2 regions of the Tindallia texcoconensis genome follow, and region 1 is predicted to be linked to the other one. Evidence: riboswitches for the same ligand, from Rfam matches in the RefSeq annotation. Region 1 holds a riboswitch; the other holds the start of a gene.
What was found. A riboswitch is a leader RNA that binds a small molecule or an ion and turns the genes downstream of it on or off. The one in region 1 is predicted to bind thiamine pyrophosphate.
Positions count from the first base shown of each region.

Region 2: it holds a riboswitch for thiamine pyrophosphate, as region 1 does, so the genes downstream of both, thiW (energy coupling factor transporter S component ThiW) here and ACZ47N_RS11785 (ABC transporter substrate-binding protein) in region 1, are expected to answer to the same signal.

Region 1 covers NZ_AP042431.1:2,597,841-2,605,928, reverse strand. The annotation lists gene ACZ47N_RS11815 (GNAT family N-acetyltransferase) at 1-829, opposite strand, end outside; gene ACZ47N_RS11810 (class D sortase) at 847-1,515, opposite strand; gene ACZ47N_RS11805 (hypothetical protein) at 1,547-2,215, opposite strand; gene ACZ47N_RS11800 (HDOD domain-containing protein) at 2,347-3,195, opposite strand; gene ACZ47N_RS11795 (prolyl-tRNA synthetase associated domain-containing protein) at 3,319-3,819, opposite strand; gene pgeF (peptidoglycan editing factor PgeF) at 3,851-4,678, opposite strand; gene ACZ47N_RS11785 (ABC transporter substrate-binding protein) at 4,820-5,839, opposite strand; TPP riboswitch at 5,925-6,027, opposite strand; gene ACZ47N_RS11780 (hypothetical protein) at 6,299-6,619, shown strand; gene ACZ47N_RS11775 (mechanosensitive ion channel family protein) at 6,707-7,507, opposite strand; gene ACZ47N_RS11770 (heavy metal translocating P-type ATPase) at 7,598-8,088, opposite strand, start outside.
Region 2 covers NZ_AP042431.1:1,375,411-1,383,498, reverse strand. The annotation lists gene ACZ47N_RS06385 (DUF188 domain-containing protein) at 99-230, shown strand; gene ACZ47N_RS06380 (hypothetical protein) at 234-422, shown strand; gene ACZ47N_RS06375 (hypothetical protein) at 434-565, shown strand; gene ACZ47N_RS06370 (NAD-dependent succinate-semialdehyde dehydrogenase) at 1,295-2,740, shown strand; gene ACZ47N_RS06365 (DUF4829 domain-containing protein) at 2,888-3,310, shown strand; gene ACZ47N_RS06360 (TspO/MBR family protein) at 3,429-3,827, shown strand; gene ACZ47N_RS06355 (aminotransferase class I/II-fold pyridoxal phosphate-dependent enzyme) at 3,976-5,457, opposite strand; TPP riboswitch at 5,743-5,855, shown strand; gene thiW (energy coupling factor transporter S component ThiW) at 6,025-6,531, shown strand; gene thiD (bifunctional hydroxymethylpyrimidine kinase/phosphomethylpyrimidine kinase) at 6,528-7,349, shown strand; gene thiM (hydroxyethylthiazole kinase) at 7,336-8,088, shown strand, end outside.

The sequences.
Region 1 (8,088 bases):
ACGACAATAATTGCACTGTAAAAGACTCGGGAAAAACCACAAAATCACTTTCATAGATTGAACTGGTTTCTACATAGTACTCGCATTGACGTGCAAATTCTTCAAAAGAATCTATTCGTTTTAGAGCGTATTGGACCGCACAGATTCGCACCGGAAAAGCTCTAATAAAATGCCTTTTGCTTTTTGGTAGGTAATCCACATTGCTCCATTCCAATAAAACTGCAAAATGCAAAGATGCTTCATCGTCCTCTAGGTATTCGGAAATAATTCTTTTTACAACAAATCCATTCATAATTTGAAAAGTCAATACTGGATCATATAGTTCACGATTGACCACCTGTTGCACATATTCTCTTGGTTTTAGTTCCTTAGCATATTTGTGATAGTATGGAATGCGCCCACCAATGATCATGCTTTTCAGATTCAGTTCCTCTACTAGTTCTTTTCTAGCTTCATATAATCGTGTCCCTATTTTAAGCCTACGGTAATTTGGATGAACCATCATGGCAATCCCATATAGGTGAAGACCGTCTGGATCATGGTTGGCAATATAGCCATAATCACAGACCTCATCGAAATTATGTATATCTTCATACTGATTAAAATCTATGATCAAGCTAGAAGAAGCACCTATTATCTCCCCATCGTACTCAACGCAATGTTGCCCTTCCGGAAATACAGCGATTTGACTTTCCAAGTGACCTTTTTCCCAAGGATCCATTTTGGGAAAACAAATATGAGAAAGCGCTACAATAGCGTCTATGTCCTCTTCTCGTAAGTTCCTCACTATTAAATTTTTTTCTATTTGTTTTAAATCAATACGTTCCACGCGTCTCGCTCCTTTTATTATAATAAACTGGCACTTTCATGCGCTAAAGGAAGTACCTCCTGCAAGGAAGCAAATATAATCAATCTATGGGTAGCACGTGCAATAGGTGTGCATGTGATCAAGGTCAAAAGAGATTCTCTATTGGTACCCATGGTGATCCATATTTCAGATGCTTCCACAAATGTGATCGATTCAACTACGTACCGATAGTGATGGTTTTTGTCTTCAAAAAAAATTTCATCCCCCACTTCAATTTCATCTAAACGATTAAAATGACTTCCATACTGATACATACGATGACCAGTGATGACAAAATTCCCTTCTTGTCCTGGCAAATCGCTGCTGATCATTCGTGCCAAACTTGTATTTAAGTTTGCTGCACTTGCATTTTCAATCACTGACATGACAAGGTTAACTTTAGGGATTTTCAGTTGCCCTATCGCTTCTCCTGACTTAAATTCTGAGTTTTTACTCAGACCTTCCAACAGTGATTCATGAGGTAGACTTTCCTCTTCTTCTAATTCATCTGGATCTACATCCTCTTTCTCCATTACATCCACTTCTTCCACTTCTATTGGAACATGATGCTGCCCAGGTCCATTAAGAATTTGTATAGTAGCCACTAGGATCATAAGAAGTATTATCATGGATAAAAGAATTTTTCGCCTAGTCCATCTTTCTTTCATTCCAATTCCTCGCCCTCATTTTGATAATCTATCAATTAAATGGTAGCTGTTTAATAACCTTAATGTCCTCTGGCAACTCAAATAATGTTTGAGGAAATGGTCCTTCTATCATTTTCTCATAGGTTCTGCCATGAATTCTTCCATCCGCCATTTCCATTTCTTCTTTTAAGGGAAGACCATATTTTTTAGAAATCCATACTCGATAGATTTCTTCTTGGCCACCGTGGGTAGATTTATTTTCTAGCAAAAAAACTGATTGTCCATTATATTCTTCTTCCTTTACTGAAGAGACCCGGTCTATAAAATTTTGATCAAATCGACTTTCCGCCACCGCATAGCGACTTTCGTCTAAATCTTGAGGTAATAACTCCACATCCGCATACGTGTACGCAATTGCTTCTTTCGCTTCTGAATCAATTTGATAAAAGGTTCCTTCGCTTTGCCTAGTCAGTAAAACCATTTTTTCTCCGGTACTCGCATTGACCATTTCAACTCGTCTAGCGTAGCCCTGACTCCACACTTCCATGGTTCCCATATGATGATCCGAAAATTTAAAGGATGTTTGATAATAATATCCTTCCAAGTTCGAAGACTTATTTAATACCTGCTGCCAACTCTCAGCAAAGATAGCTTCTATCCCTCCAAAAACTCCAGCTAAGCTGGTTATCGATAAAAAAAGAAAAACTATTTTTTTAAACACTGAAGATCCCTTCTTTCAAAAGGTTTTTTATCTTTTACCATTTATACAAATCATAATACCCTATGGAAACAAATTGTTAACAACACAAAAGAGGATGCGGAAGCACCACACCCTCATCATGAAGATCTCTACTAGTTGCTAAAGGCATCGTCATCGTTTACCAAGTCAATTAATTCCGAAAGAAGTTCCTGCAACTGGTTCTCTGACACATTCATTGTTTCCATAGCCTTTGTTGAGAAAGAATATTGCAGTCCATCTGCTCCCATCTGAATTCCCATCATCATTACCATGGCATCTGCCATATGAGTAATGGCAACCAGCTTTTTGTTGATAATCGCTTGCTCTGGATCATGATGACACGCAATGGACTCTACCAATTCTTCTGGTAAATTCCATTTTTCTGCTATTTTAGCTCCAATCTGACCATGATGAAACCCGAGAATTCTTTCTTCCGCTTCCATAAACGGAATCTGCTCTTGTTCTACCGTGGCCTGTACTGTTTCCATTTCTTCTTTAAGATAATGGTCCATCACAACCTTCCCCACATCTCTTAGCAGTCCAGCGACATAAGCTTCATCTGGTTTTGGATAACGAGCTTTCTTGGCAATCAACTTAGCTGCAATTGCACAAGTTTGCGACTGGTTCCACAATGCCTCTTTTTCCATTCCATACCCAGGTAATTCTCTAGTCATCATCTTACTAACTGTCGCTGCTAGGGCAATGCTTTTAATCGCCTGAAACCCAAGGACAACTGTAGCTTGAGAAATAGTGCTGATCTTTCTAGAATAACCATAGTGGGTGGAGTTAGCAAAACGCAACACCCTCGCTGTCAGGCTCTGATCTTGAATAATTTCTTTCTCAATGTCCTGCACCGTAGATTCAGGATCCTCTGTTAACTTAATAATTCGAGTCACCGTAAGTGGAAAGGCAGGAATATCCTCTACACGGTTGACAACTTCTTGCATGGTAATTTTTTTCATTAGGATCGCTCCATCCCTAAAGTATTGTTAACCAATTCTTCATTCTTGATTTACTCTACTTTTATTGTATACCCTTAGGCCAATAGATTAAATAGTGAAGTGGTATTACTTTAGTAGGGTTAACTACAACTTCACTCTCCGATATTGATTCCCTACCCATTCCAAATAGTTAATGAGATCTACATATTTAATGGATAGTGTTGCTCGATTGTCATTAGGGTGAAATGTTATATATTCAAACTGCTCCGCTTCTTCATCAATAAGTACTAAAGTTTCGTTGTTCAAGTCATTCATTAGACCAAAAGGACTCACAGAGCCAGGCTCTACTCCCAAGTGTTTTTTCAATCTTTCAGGCGATGCAAAGCTCAGGTTTCCATAACCTAGCCTCTTTCCTATTTCCTTAATTTTAAGCGGTTTTTCATTTTCTGTAATCATTAGATAGTGTTTATTTCCTTTATAATTTCTTAAGAATAAATTTTTGCAATGCAGCCCTTCAATGCCTTCTGCATGCTTTTTCGCATCTTCTACGGTATAGGCAGGTGGGTGCTCATGATAGGTGTACTGGATTTTTAATTTTTCTAATGTTTCCATCACTTTTTGTACTTCTGGATTATTCTTTGGCATTGTTTGTCCATCCTTTCTGTTTTCATTAATGTCATGGTGCCAATTGAATCACAGCTGCTAGATTCCCTCTCTTTTCACCCATTCTCCGATGAGAAAAGAGACGTTCAGATTCACAAAAGGTGCACACCTTAGATTTCCAAATATTGTTAGCAAGCACTCCTTCGATTTGAAGAAAGTGTTCATGTACCGACTCCAAGGAGACACTCCATTGTTCTTCCTTCACTTTTTTTAGCTTTGTTACATAGTTAGGAAAGACTTTTACTTGACGGTACACATCTTCTCGAATAAAAAAACAGCATTCTCCTATTGCAGGTCCAATTCCAACTTGTATCGTAGCAGCTTCACTTCCATATACCCTTCTCATTTCTTCGATCATTTTAGAAGCCATTCCTGAAAAAGCTCCTCGCCAACCAGCATGAGCCATGCCAACGACTCTTTTTATCGGATCCACAAAATATAAAGGTGTACAATCTGCATGAAATGTCATCAATGGAATTTCTGGTACATTGGTAATAAGCCCATCGACCCCTTTATATTTTTTAGGAGCCATAATTCCTGCCCCACGATCTTGCTCTGATATCACTCGTATTTTAGTTTGATGGGTTTGGTCAGAAAGAACAAGGTCTTTCCAATTAATCCCAATCGCTTCACCAAACAACTCAAAATTTTTCCTTACACGTTTTTCTTCATCTCCACTGACAAATCCTAAGTTCATACTCTGATAACAACCTTGGCTTACACCACCGTTTCTTGTACTGAAACCGTGAATCACACCATACTCTTTATCCCATCCAGCAAATCCTCCATATTCCACTTTTCCATTTTGAAACCAGTGAAACTTGTTTTTGGTATGCTTCATTTTTTTCACCCTATCATTTATATGATTATGGCATGAACACCTATACACATTCTACCATATTTTTCCCAACAAAATAAAAAAAACATCCGAGTTTGTATTCCCGGATGTTTTATCCAAAATATATGAATAGTGGTCGCACCACTATTCTTCTGTAGGCAGAAACTCATTGGTAAACGCATTTTCTATCTCCAGGTGCTGATTTAGCAGCTCTTGTTCATACATCCAGTCCGCATAATTCTTCCAGATTTCTGGTTTCATTTCCCCCCACCTACTAGCATCCGCCTGATATTCCGACGCCAAAAAAATTTGACTTGCTACGACCATTTTTTCATCCATTTCAGGTACCTGCACCAATAAGTGCTGTGCTGCTTCCTCGGGGTTTTCAATCGCAAATTCATAGCCTTTAGAAACAGCTCTCAGGAAACGTCGTACCAATTCTGGGTTTTCTTCCAATAAATCTTCATTGGATACAATCACCGGTGTGTAAAAATTCAGAGCCGGCTCGTAATCCTGTAAGCGAATAAAATTAATCTCATACCCTCTCTGTTCCGCTGCAACGCCATCCCATCCATAATAAATCCAACTAAAATCAACATGATTCTCTACCCCATCAAAAAAATCGGAAGTCCCTATATTTACAAAGCCCACCTGTTCAATATCTCCACCATCTTTGTCCATTAAGGCTCTAATCATTGATTCCTCCACTGGAGAGCCCCAGCCACCGTAATCTCTTCCTTCGAAATCACGAGGTCGCTCAATCCCTTTTTCTGCTGGTGAAGCAAACCCAGAAGTATTGTTTTGAATAATAGCTGCTATGGCCTTAACAGGCAAGGGAATTTCCGCCGTTCTTGCATAGGTTATTTCTTCTTGATAACTGATTCCAAACTCACCCTGTCCAGCTCCTATCAAGTCTACCGTGCCACCTTGACTAGGTTGGATGATGTCGACCTGGATTCCTTCTTCAGCAAAGAGTCCCAGCTCTAAAGCTGTATAAATGCCTGTATGATTAGTGTTTGGAACCCAATCTAAGACCACGGTTACGTTCTCCATTTCCTTTACATCCTGTACTTCATCGACCTCTGCTCCATTGTTTCCGCAGGCGGTAACTAATAATGTCAAACATACAAACCCTACTACTGCTAATGCTCTTCTTTTTATCATCTGACCTCTCCTCCTAAGATTTTTCGAGGCCTGATCTTACCACGGAAATAAAATAGCCTGCCACCTAGGGGATGACAGACCATTGTTTAAAACGACGATGATCCCTCCGCTGGCATTATCCAGATCAGGTTTCGGGTCGGAAATACTTCCCTCTCAGCCAGAATAATCTAGCTCCCCGTTGATTTAACGTCTTCATTATATTCTTCTCCATTATGTCTGTCAAGCATACCAGTGGTTTAACTTGCTACCGAATAAAATAACGAATCCATAGATATCACAATTGGTTTTAACATCAGGATTATTCTCTTGATTATTTTAAAGAAATCAGATATGATTTAACTATAATGCGAATAAAATAGGGTATCAAAACAATAGAAGGTATCAAGCTTTGGCATACTTTTGAACCAAGGCTTTTACTATATACCAGTCCATGGAATTTTGGTACAGGAGGTGTAATCAATGGATACATTTATATATTCTCTCATTCGAATAACGCTGATGGTTTTAATCTTCAGAGGCGTCATACGTCTAATGGGCGGAGGTGGTTTTGCAACTCGTTCTTTTAAAAAGCCTAAGCCACAGTCCACTTCCCCATCTTCAGCCGAGAGCTCAGAAGCTTCAGAGAAGAAACCAGATCCACCTAAAATGGTGGAGGACGAAGTTACCAAAGAACCAATTGAAGAAAGCAGAGCATACATTTTGGTTGATGACGAAGGGAATCGTCGTTACTTTGCTGAATGGGATTCACGACAACTTTATATTCAATCAAAACTAGGCTAAACTTATTCACCAAACCATAAAAGACCTTTCACTAACTCGAAAGGTCTTTTATGATTTCAACAAATCTAGTGTGGATCTATTGTTTCCTCACTCTTCTCTATGCTGCATATGCACATCCATTTGAGGATAAGGAATATTGATACCTTCTGCGTCAAAAGACACTTTTACTTGTTCCATCATATCAAAATATATGGTCCAATAATCTTGTGCCTGACACCAGACTCGAAAATAAAACACAATAGCACTGTCTCCATGTTCTCCTAAAACAATCATAGGTTCTGGATCTTTCATCACTAGAGGGTGTTCTTCTGCAATCCTTCCTAGGACTTTCTTCACTTTTTGAACATCATCTCCGTAACCAACACCAAACTTAAAATCTACTCTTCTAGTGTCGTAAGAGGAATAATTAATAGCGCTACTGTTGGACAAATTCGCGTTAGGAATAATAATTCTTCGGTTATCTGGTGTATTCAATATGGTATAAAAAACCTGAATTTCCTTAACAGTCCCACCAAAACCAGCGGCTTCTATATAATCACCAACCTTAAATGGTCGTAGAATCAGTATCAGCACACCACCCGCAAAGTTAGCAAGACTTCCTTGTAAGGCCAGACCCACAGCAAAACTCATAGCACCCAGAACCGCTATAAAAGAAGTCATTTCCGCACCTATCATAGAAGCGATACTGATTACCAACAATATTTGTAAAACGATTCGAATCATTGGAATCAGAAAAGATTTAAGAGATTGATCCATTTCAGACTTTTCCAATTTCAATAAGATTATCGTTGTTATTTTTTTAATCAGCCTTAGTCCTACGATCAAAAATATACTGGCCAACACAAGTCTTCCTGCAAAAGCAGATACCATTTCTATTGCATAATTCATTTTCTCACTCCCTTTACTCTTATGATGGATTTTTTCATAGTATCCAATTAGTATGCAATAAACATACCCAAATTTGCATCTCATAAACTTTTAGGAACGCATGACTCGCATTGCGTTAAAAATAGCTAATAAGGCTACGCCTACATCTGCAAAGACAGCTTCCCAAATGGTGGCCATTCCTAAGGCTCCCATTACCATAACAATAGCTTTGATACCTAATGCTGCCATAATGTTCTGCCATACAATGGCATGTGTCTTACCAGCAATTTGAAGGGCATCCAGAATACTAGAAGGAGTGTCTTTCATAATCACGATATCCGAAGCCTCTATCGCTGCATCTGACCCTAAACCACCCATAGAAACCCCAATATCCGCTCTGGCTAATACCGGTGCATCGTTCACTCCATCTCCTACCACCATAACTTTTCCTTTACCCGTTGACTCGCTCATTATTCTTTCTGTTATTTTCATTTTGTCATCTGGTAATAAATCAGCATATACTTCCTCGATGCCTATGGAATGTGCTATTTGATCCGCTATGGCTTTTTGATCGCCGGTTAGCATGATCAAGCGTTTTATAC
Region 2 (8,088 bases), 1.2 Mb from region 1:
AGTTCCATTTGTTTATACGATTACAGAGTTTATTCCAAAGATCCAATATGATATGCTGACTGGAAGGAGAGGTGAGGGATGATTCCAATATTGACGGCATGCTTTCCAGCAGGCATATCAATCGAAAACTGAGGAATAAAGGAATCTATGCATCCAAATCGAAGAAACGGGACAAAGATCAGGATAAAGACTTTGAAAGAGCGCTGCGACGCCTATTGAAGGAGGAATAAACCTTGAAGAAGCTGGTACACTTTTTACTGGTAGCGGTATTTTTTTACGTATACATAAGGATGTTTATTTTCATGAACATCAGTTTGAATTCTTCTGAGGCTATCTTAGTTGGCAGCCTGATCGTATTGCTTATTTCTTTTATCCTTGCGCTGATCACTGCCGACAGCATTGTTCGCATCCTTAAACAGTGAGGATGGCTATTGTGTTTTCACTTACGAAAGGGCTTGCGTTAAAGAACAAAGAGGATGAAGCAGCTGATAAAAGCATTATCATGGCAGGAATCGCACTAGCCATTATATTGGCTGGTGTAACCGGGCCATTGATGTATGCTTAGATGCTTCTAGTTACAGCAATGGTAGAGTTTAAATGCGCTTTGTTGCATTAAACATACCAATAATGCATAATACATGTGCAAAATACACACATAAGATTTTAATAAAGAGCACATTATTACTGAAAGGGGAATCCTTTTAGGAGCACCCATCCAAAGTGAAATCCGGCAAGACCATTCGATCGAAAAGCCTGCTCAGCTATATTGAAAAATACAAACCCGAAAAAGCTTATCGTTTCTCATCATCGCTTCGGGACGGTGGGGAAAGAATAACAGACATACCTCTTCCGTTAGTTTGGACAATTTTATCCGATGAATACCACCACTAAGAAGATCTCTTCTTCGAAAATTGTTGATGGTGCAAAAAATCGTTTCCCCTCCCTCCTTTGAAGCGACTGGAGAAAAATAGTAGAAAGCACACAGTGTATAGGCAATCATTGTGTGTTTTTTTGTGAAAAAAATATCTTCGAAGAAATATAAGTAGATAATAAATGGTGGATTTATCATGTCCTACAGATCAAAAAAGTTACAATAGACTAACTCTATGAAGCAAAGGCTGCTATGTTGGCGCTTCAACATTAAAACTTGGACCCTGCCACCCTCCTACCACATCCGCATCAGAAACGAGGCTGTGTTTACGGTTATCATTCGATGGGTAGCGTATTTATAGATGTTTTTAAGTCCAATTCATGCAAGTGAATGATGAGTTTAAACACAGGAGGGTTTATGGAGATGAGAATGGAAAAACTATATATTAACGGACAATGGAAAGATGCGGCTTCGGGAGAAAGCTTTGATGTACTCAATCCGGCCGATGGAAGCCTGGTCGGTAAAATGGCAGCTGCCGGAAAGGAAGAAGTACTTGAGGCCATTGATACTGCGAATCAGGCTTTTGAAGAATGGTCCAACCTGCCGGCCCATGTGCGGGCAGATTATATGAAAAAATGGCATAAACTGCTTCTGGAAAAGGAAGAAACCATCGCCAGCACTCTGACGGCGGAACAAGGAAAACCACTGGCCGAGGCACTGGGAGAAGTGAGGTCTGCTGCCAGCTTTGTGGAATGGTATGCGGAGGAAGCGAAACGTGTATATGGGGAAACCATCCCAGCCAGTTCAAGCCGAAAACGTATTATGGTTCTCAAACAGCCGGTAGGAGTTACAGCGGCCATTACACCTTGGAACTTTCCGGCTTCCATGGTAACGCGAAAAATTGCACCAGCTATTGCTGCCGGGTGCCCGGTGATCCTGAAACCAGCAAAACAGACTCCTTTTTCTGCCGTTGAAATCATCAAGCTGGCCCATGAAGCCGGCATACCAAAAGGAGTCATCTCCTTACTGGCAGGTCCGCCGGAAATCATTGGTGACACTTTGTTGGAAGATAACAGAGTTCGGAAAATAACCTTTACTGGATCAACTGATGTAGGAAAAATGCTGATAAAGAAATCAGCGGATACGGTTAAGCACCTATCCATGGAACTTGGAGGCCATGCACCGTACATTGTGTTTGATGATGGGGATTTAGACAAAGCGGTAAAAGAACTTATGGGAGCAAAAATCAGAAACTGCGGACAGGTTTGTATCGCTACCAACCGATTATATGTGCAGGAATCCGTCGAGAAAGAATTTGTCCAAAAAATCAGTGAGAAATTTTCTGCCATTAAGATGGGTGACGGGTTTGAAGAAGGCACTCAAATGGGACCGCTGATTGATGGAAATGCCTATCAAAAAGTACAGGAGCAGGTGGAAGATGCTCTCTCAAAAGGGGCAACACTTATAACCGGTGGAGAAGGGTTTCATAAAGGCAATCATGATCAGGCAGGCTACTATTATAAGCCCACCGTTCTCGTGGATATAACAGAGGACATGAGAATTATGAAGGAGGAAACCTTTGGTCCTGTGCTGCCAATTCAACGCTTTTCAACGGAAGAGGAGGCTCTGGAACTGGCAAATAAATCACGTTTTGGTCTTGCTTCCTACGTTTTCACCGAATCACTCAGCAGAGGTATTCGGGTTTCTGAAAAATTGGAGTATGGCATTGTGGGCCTTAATGATGGTGGTCCGGCAACGGTGCAGGCGCCTTTTGGAGGCTTTAAGGAAAGTGGCCTTGGAAGAGAAGGAGGACATTTCGGGATTGAAAGCTTTCTGGAGATTAAATATATCTCCATTGGCATAAAATAACCAAGGACAGAGGATCAGTGGGAGGGGCTGGGCTCAGTGAGAGTGGGCTCAGTGGGGTAGGCTCAGTGGGGCCGGGGGCAACTCGCCCTCTCAACACGTCCTCCTTAAGCTTTCAAAATAAAGAAGAATATTGGAGGAAACCTTTAAATGAAAAGAGTGATATGGTGCAGCTATATAATCTTATTAAGTCTCATCTTAATGTCTTGTAGCCAAGCGGATAAAGATGTTGTTTTGGTTGGAGAGTCAGAACAATTCAGTGACAAAGAAATTAATCAGGCAATTGAATGTGTGAAGGAAAAATTTAAAGATTTCAATGGATGCGAACTTACGGATATTTGGTACGATGAAGAAAGATCTAATTCATTTATCGAGACTTATATGAACTATGGGCGTGGATCAATTAATGGTGTAAGTCCTGACAATGTAATGGTATTACTATCAAACTTTACGGTGGATGAGTCCAGTAGTGATGGAAGTCTTGAACCAAATTCAACCTATACAGACTGGATGTGGATATTAAATAGAGAGAGTAACACGAGTGATTGGACAGTAGATGATTGGGGATACTAGTTTATGCAAGGTATAAGGATCTACCGCGTATTCAGTGAGAGCATATTTTCATGAAGGTAAGAAGCGGATGAAAGGATGAAAAAAGGGTTGTTGAAACGGATGGTTAGGGGGAGCTGTGTTGAATAATTCATATAACATTTACCAGGAACTGGCCAAACCACCTTTATCTCCACCGGGTTGGATCTTTGGACCCGTTTGGACCGTATTATATGCGATGATGGGAATTGCCTGTTTTAGGGTGCTGTCCAAGGGTTTGGGTAGGCCTGAAGTCCAGAGAGCAGCCTTGGCATTTGTTCTTCAGCTTGCATTGAATTTCCTGTGGCCCTACCTGTATTTTACCTTAGGGCTTCGAGGCGTGGCAGCAATAGAAATTCTGGTATTGTGGCTGGCCATCGGTTTGTGTACCTGGCTTTTTTTCCGAATAGACGCTTTGGCTGGATGGCTAATGGTGCCCTACCTGTTATGGGTCACATTTGCCACTTATTTGAATATAGCAACCTGGTATCTGAATGCATAAGCAGGACGGATTCCTAGGTACAAAAAATGCTAAAACAGGCGCTAGGATGATGATAGGATCAATTCCAGTAGTGCTGGTCGATAGGGATTCTACAAGAGGGAGATAAGCGGTGCTACGTCTCTGGATAAGAATCCTGTTTATAAGAATCTTATTGATGTGAGGCTTGGACGATTCGAATATGTCGGACCCTTGGGTCTTCCGTTCCCTGAATCCATAGACCAGCTTCTCGCTGGGTTTCAATGTAGCGTACCAGCTCTTCAGAAATAAGCTCTCCTGGGCAGAGGAGAGGAATACCAGGAGGGTATACCATTAAGAACTCTGCGCTGATGTGATGGATACTTTCCCATAAGGGAAGCAAATGCGTATCGCAGTGCATGGCTTCTCTTGGTGAGAGCTTTTGCAAAGGGAGCGGTGGCAGGATGACATTATCTGTTTCAGAATAGGAGAGAATCGGGCTTTGACCATAGCCTTTACGGATAGATTGAAGGGCGCTAATCAGTGAATCCACCTGCTCCTGCGTATTACCAATGGAAAGCGTACATAAAACATTGTAAAGATCCGATAATTCTGGCTGAATATGGTATTCTTTGGAAAGAATTTCCTCTAACTGATGACCAGAGATTCCAAGATTGCGGCAGGTAATGGTTAACTTGGCTGGATCCAAACCATAGAACCCTGGACTTCCAAGGTTTTCGGCACCAAAACAGTGAAAGCCGTCGATGGCATTAATACGTTCTCGGGCTTGGTGGGATAGGAACTGTATCCTTTCCAGCAATTGAAATCCTTCTGTCATCATTTGGCGGCGGGCTACGTCTAAAGAAGCCAGTAAAATATAAGAAGGACTGGTGGTGTGCAGTAGGTTTAAGGCTGCTTGAACCTTTCGATGATCCACCCTCTCTCCCTGTACATGAAGCATGGAGCTTTGGGTCAGGGAACCAATGATTTTATGGGTACTCTGGGCACAGATATCCGCCCCTGCCTCCATGGCTGACATGGGAAGATCCTTGTGAAAGGATAGGTGAGGGCCGTGGGCTTCGTCCACCATAAGGGGGATGTTATGTTGGTGAACCAGTTTTGCAATGGCTTTTAGATCTGCTGCAACACCGAAGTAGGTGGGATTAATGACGAGCACTCCCCGGGCATCTGGATGGTCTTGTAGTGCTTTTTCAACGGTTGCTGGGATTACATTCAGTGCTGTACCAGTCAAAGAGTCGATCTCAGGATGGATATAAATCGGTAGAGCGCCCACAAGAGCAAGGCCTGTGGTGACAGACTTATGAACGTTTCTTGGAAGGATGATCTTATCGCCTTCCCTGAGCACGCTGAGCACCATGGCATGAAGGGCTCCAGAAGTTCCATGGACGCAAAAGAAAGTATGCGTTGCCTGAAATGCATCTGCCGCTAATTTCTGAGCTTCGGCGATGCAACCGGAAGGATGATGGAGGCTGTCTACCTGCTCAAAAACCGTGACATCAATGGCCATGGCGTTGGTACCGATAAATTCTCGAAAGGCTTGGTCCATGCCGACTCCTTTTTTATGGCCAGGTACGTGAAAAGGAATGGTTTCGTTGTTAACATAGGTTAACAGTGCCTCAAAAAGAGGTGCTCTTTGATGATTTAGAGGGATCATTTTATTCACTCCTGCCCTTTAAGGTTAAAGTAAGACCTGTATAGAACCACTATAAACTTTTTTAGAGGTGGGTGCAAACTTCTTGTGTTAATTGAGTGTAAACTTCTTGCATCAACCCCTTGTGCACGTTTTTAGGATCAAAGGCATGGATAGGCTTAGGAATCATGGATAGGCTTAGGAATAGGGATTAAGATTTTTTACTGAAGTTTTAAAGAATGAACCTTAGAAAATATCGTTGTCAAAGGCTAAAAGGTGTGCTATGATGACTTTGAAAACTAAATGGAAAGTAAACACTGGGAGTGTCGGTTAGGCCGACTGAGAGGAAGACCCGTTTCAAGTCTTCGATCCCTGCACCTGATCTGGGTAATGCCAGCGTAGGAAAGTGCTTTGCAGAGAGACTAGACTCTTTTTGTATCTTGAGAGCATTGCCTACGGGTGATGCTCTTTTTATGTTGATATAGGAAAGTATATATTCAACGGACCTGCTGGATCACTGGGGTGTGAGCCTGCTATTTAGAACGTAGGATAAATGAAAAAAATTTAGGATGGATGAAAGGAGGAAAAGAAATGAATGTTCGAAAACTAACCATGGCCTCACTTTTAATGGCCCTGGGAGTGGTGACGGCCCATATGGTTTCTATCCCGGTGGGCGTTGCAAAAGCATTTCCCATGCAACACGCTATTAATGTAGTGGCGGCGGTGACCCTTGGAACACCCATGGCTGTTCTGGTTGCTTTTATGATTTCTCTTATTCGAAATATCCTGGGAACCGGATCTTTGCTGGCTTTTCCAGGAAGCATTTTTGGAGCATGGATGGCAGGTTTTTTCTTCAGCAAAACAGGTAAGATGCATTTTTCCATGGCAGGAGAAGTTTTGGGCACTTCCTTCCTGGGGGCACTGGGAGCCTTTCCCTTGGCCAAATATTTAATGGGTTTTGAAGGTGCAGTACTTTTCTTTGTGGTGCCCTTTGGCATCAGTTCCTTTAGTGGTGCCATTATTGGATTAATGGTGCTCAGCGTACTTTATAAAAGCAAAGCAACGAGGCAATTACTAGAAGGAGGTTCCTTGTCATGAAAAATCTACTAACCATAGCAGGGTCTGATAGTTCCGGGGGAGCGGGTATACAGGCAGATCTAAAAACCTTTAGTGCCCATGGAACCTTTGGGATGAGCGTTATTACAGCGGTGACAGCTCAAAGCACCCGCGGCGTTTTTGGTGTCCAAGATATACAGCCGGAAATAATTGAAAAACAGTTGGAGGTTCTTTTCGACGATATTCAAGTGCATGGGATCAAAATAGGCATGGTCTCCAATACAGAAACCATTGGAAGCATCCATCGTTTTTTAAGAAAGCATCCTGAGATACCCCTGGTGTTGGATCCGGTGATGGTTTCAAAAAGTGGCTACCATCTCTTGGAAAAGGATGCTCAACAAGCATTGATCAAACAGCTAATTCCGTTGGCAACTGTTGTAACGCCTAATATACCAGAAGCAGAAGTCATCCTTGGAAAAACCATCACAACTCCTGAAGAGATGAAAATTGCAGGGAAAGCCATTCATCAGATGGGAGCACAATATGTGCTGATGAAAGGTGGTCATCTAATGGGAGGCGATTCAACGGATCTCCTTTATGACGGGGAACACTGGCATGAACATCCACATCATCGCATCACAACAAAAAACACCCACGGAACCGGTTGCACCTTGTCTGCTTCCCTTGCAGCCAATTTGGGAAAAGGAATTTCAATGCTGGAAGCCGTAAGGATGTCCAAGGCATACATCAGTAAAGCCATCGAAGAATCATTTTCCATTGGCCATGGACCGGGACCAGTGCATCACTTTCACGAATACTATGACCAAGAGGGGAGGAGACGGATTGATGAAAAAAATTGATTTTCAAAAGACATTTCAACAACTGGAAGAAACCACTCCCCTAGTTCATCATATCACCAACTATGTGACGGCAAATGATTGTGCAAACTGTACGCTGGCTCTTGGTGGAAGCCCTGTTATGGCGGATGATCCAGAAGAAGTGGAAGAAATGGTGTCTATGGCCTCGGCCTTGGTGATTAATCTGGGCACCTTAAATCAAAGAAGCCTTGACTCTATGAGGTTGGCAGGAAGCAAAGCCAATGAAAAAGGGATCCCGGTGATCTTGGATCCGGTGGGAGCCGGCGCCACTTCATTGCGTACCAAAACCGCAAAAGAGCTCTTGGAGACGATTTCTTTTGGCTTTGTTCGGGGCAATGCTTCAGAGATAAAGTGCCTGGTGGAAGGGAATGGAAAAACCAGAGGGGTGGATGCTGCTGACAATGAGAATCTGGATCTCAGTAAACTGGCCATGGCCATGGCCAAGGAATACAAGGTTTCCGTAGGAATCACCGGCGTCATGGATGTGGTGTCCGATGGAAAATCAGTTTACCAACTCTCCAACGGTCACCCCCTTCTTACAAAAATCACCGGAAGCGGATGCATGACCACGGCCATCATTGGGCTGTATTTGGGAGCCCAAAGGTCTCCAGTGGAAGCAGGAATTATGGGGATTTCCACCATGGCGGTTGCTGGCCAACTGGCCTTTGAAGATCTGGCTGCAGGAGAAGGGATGGGAAGCTATCGGGTGAAGCTGATGGAT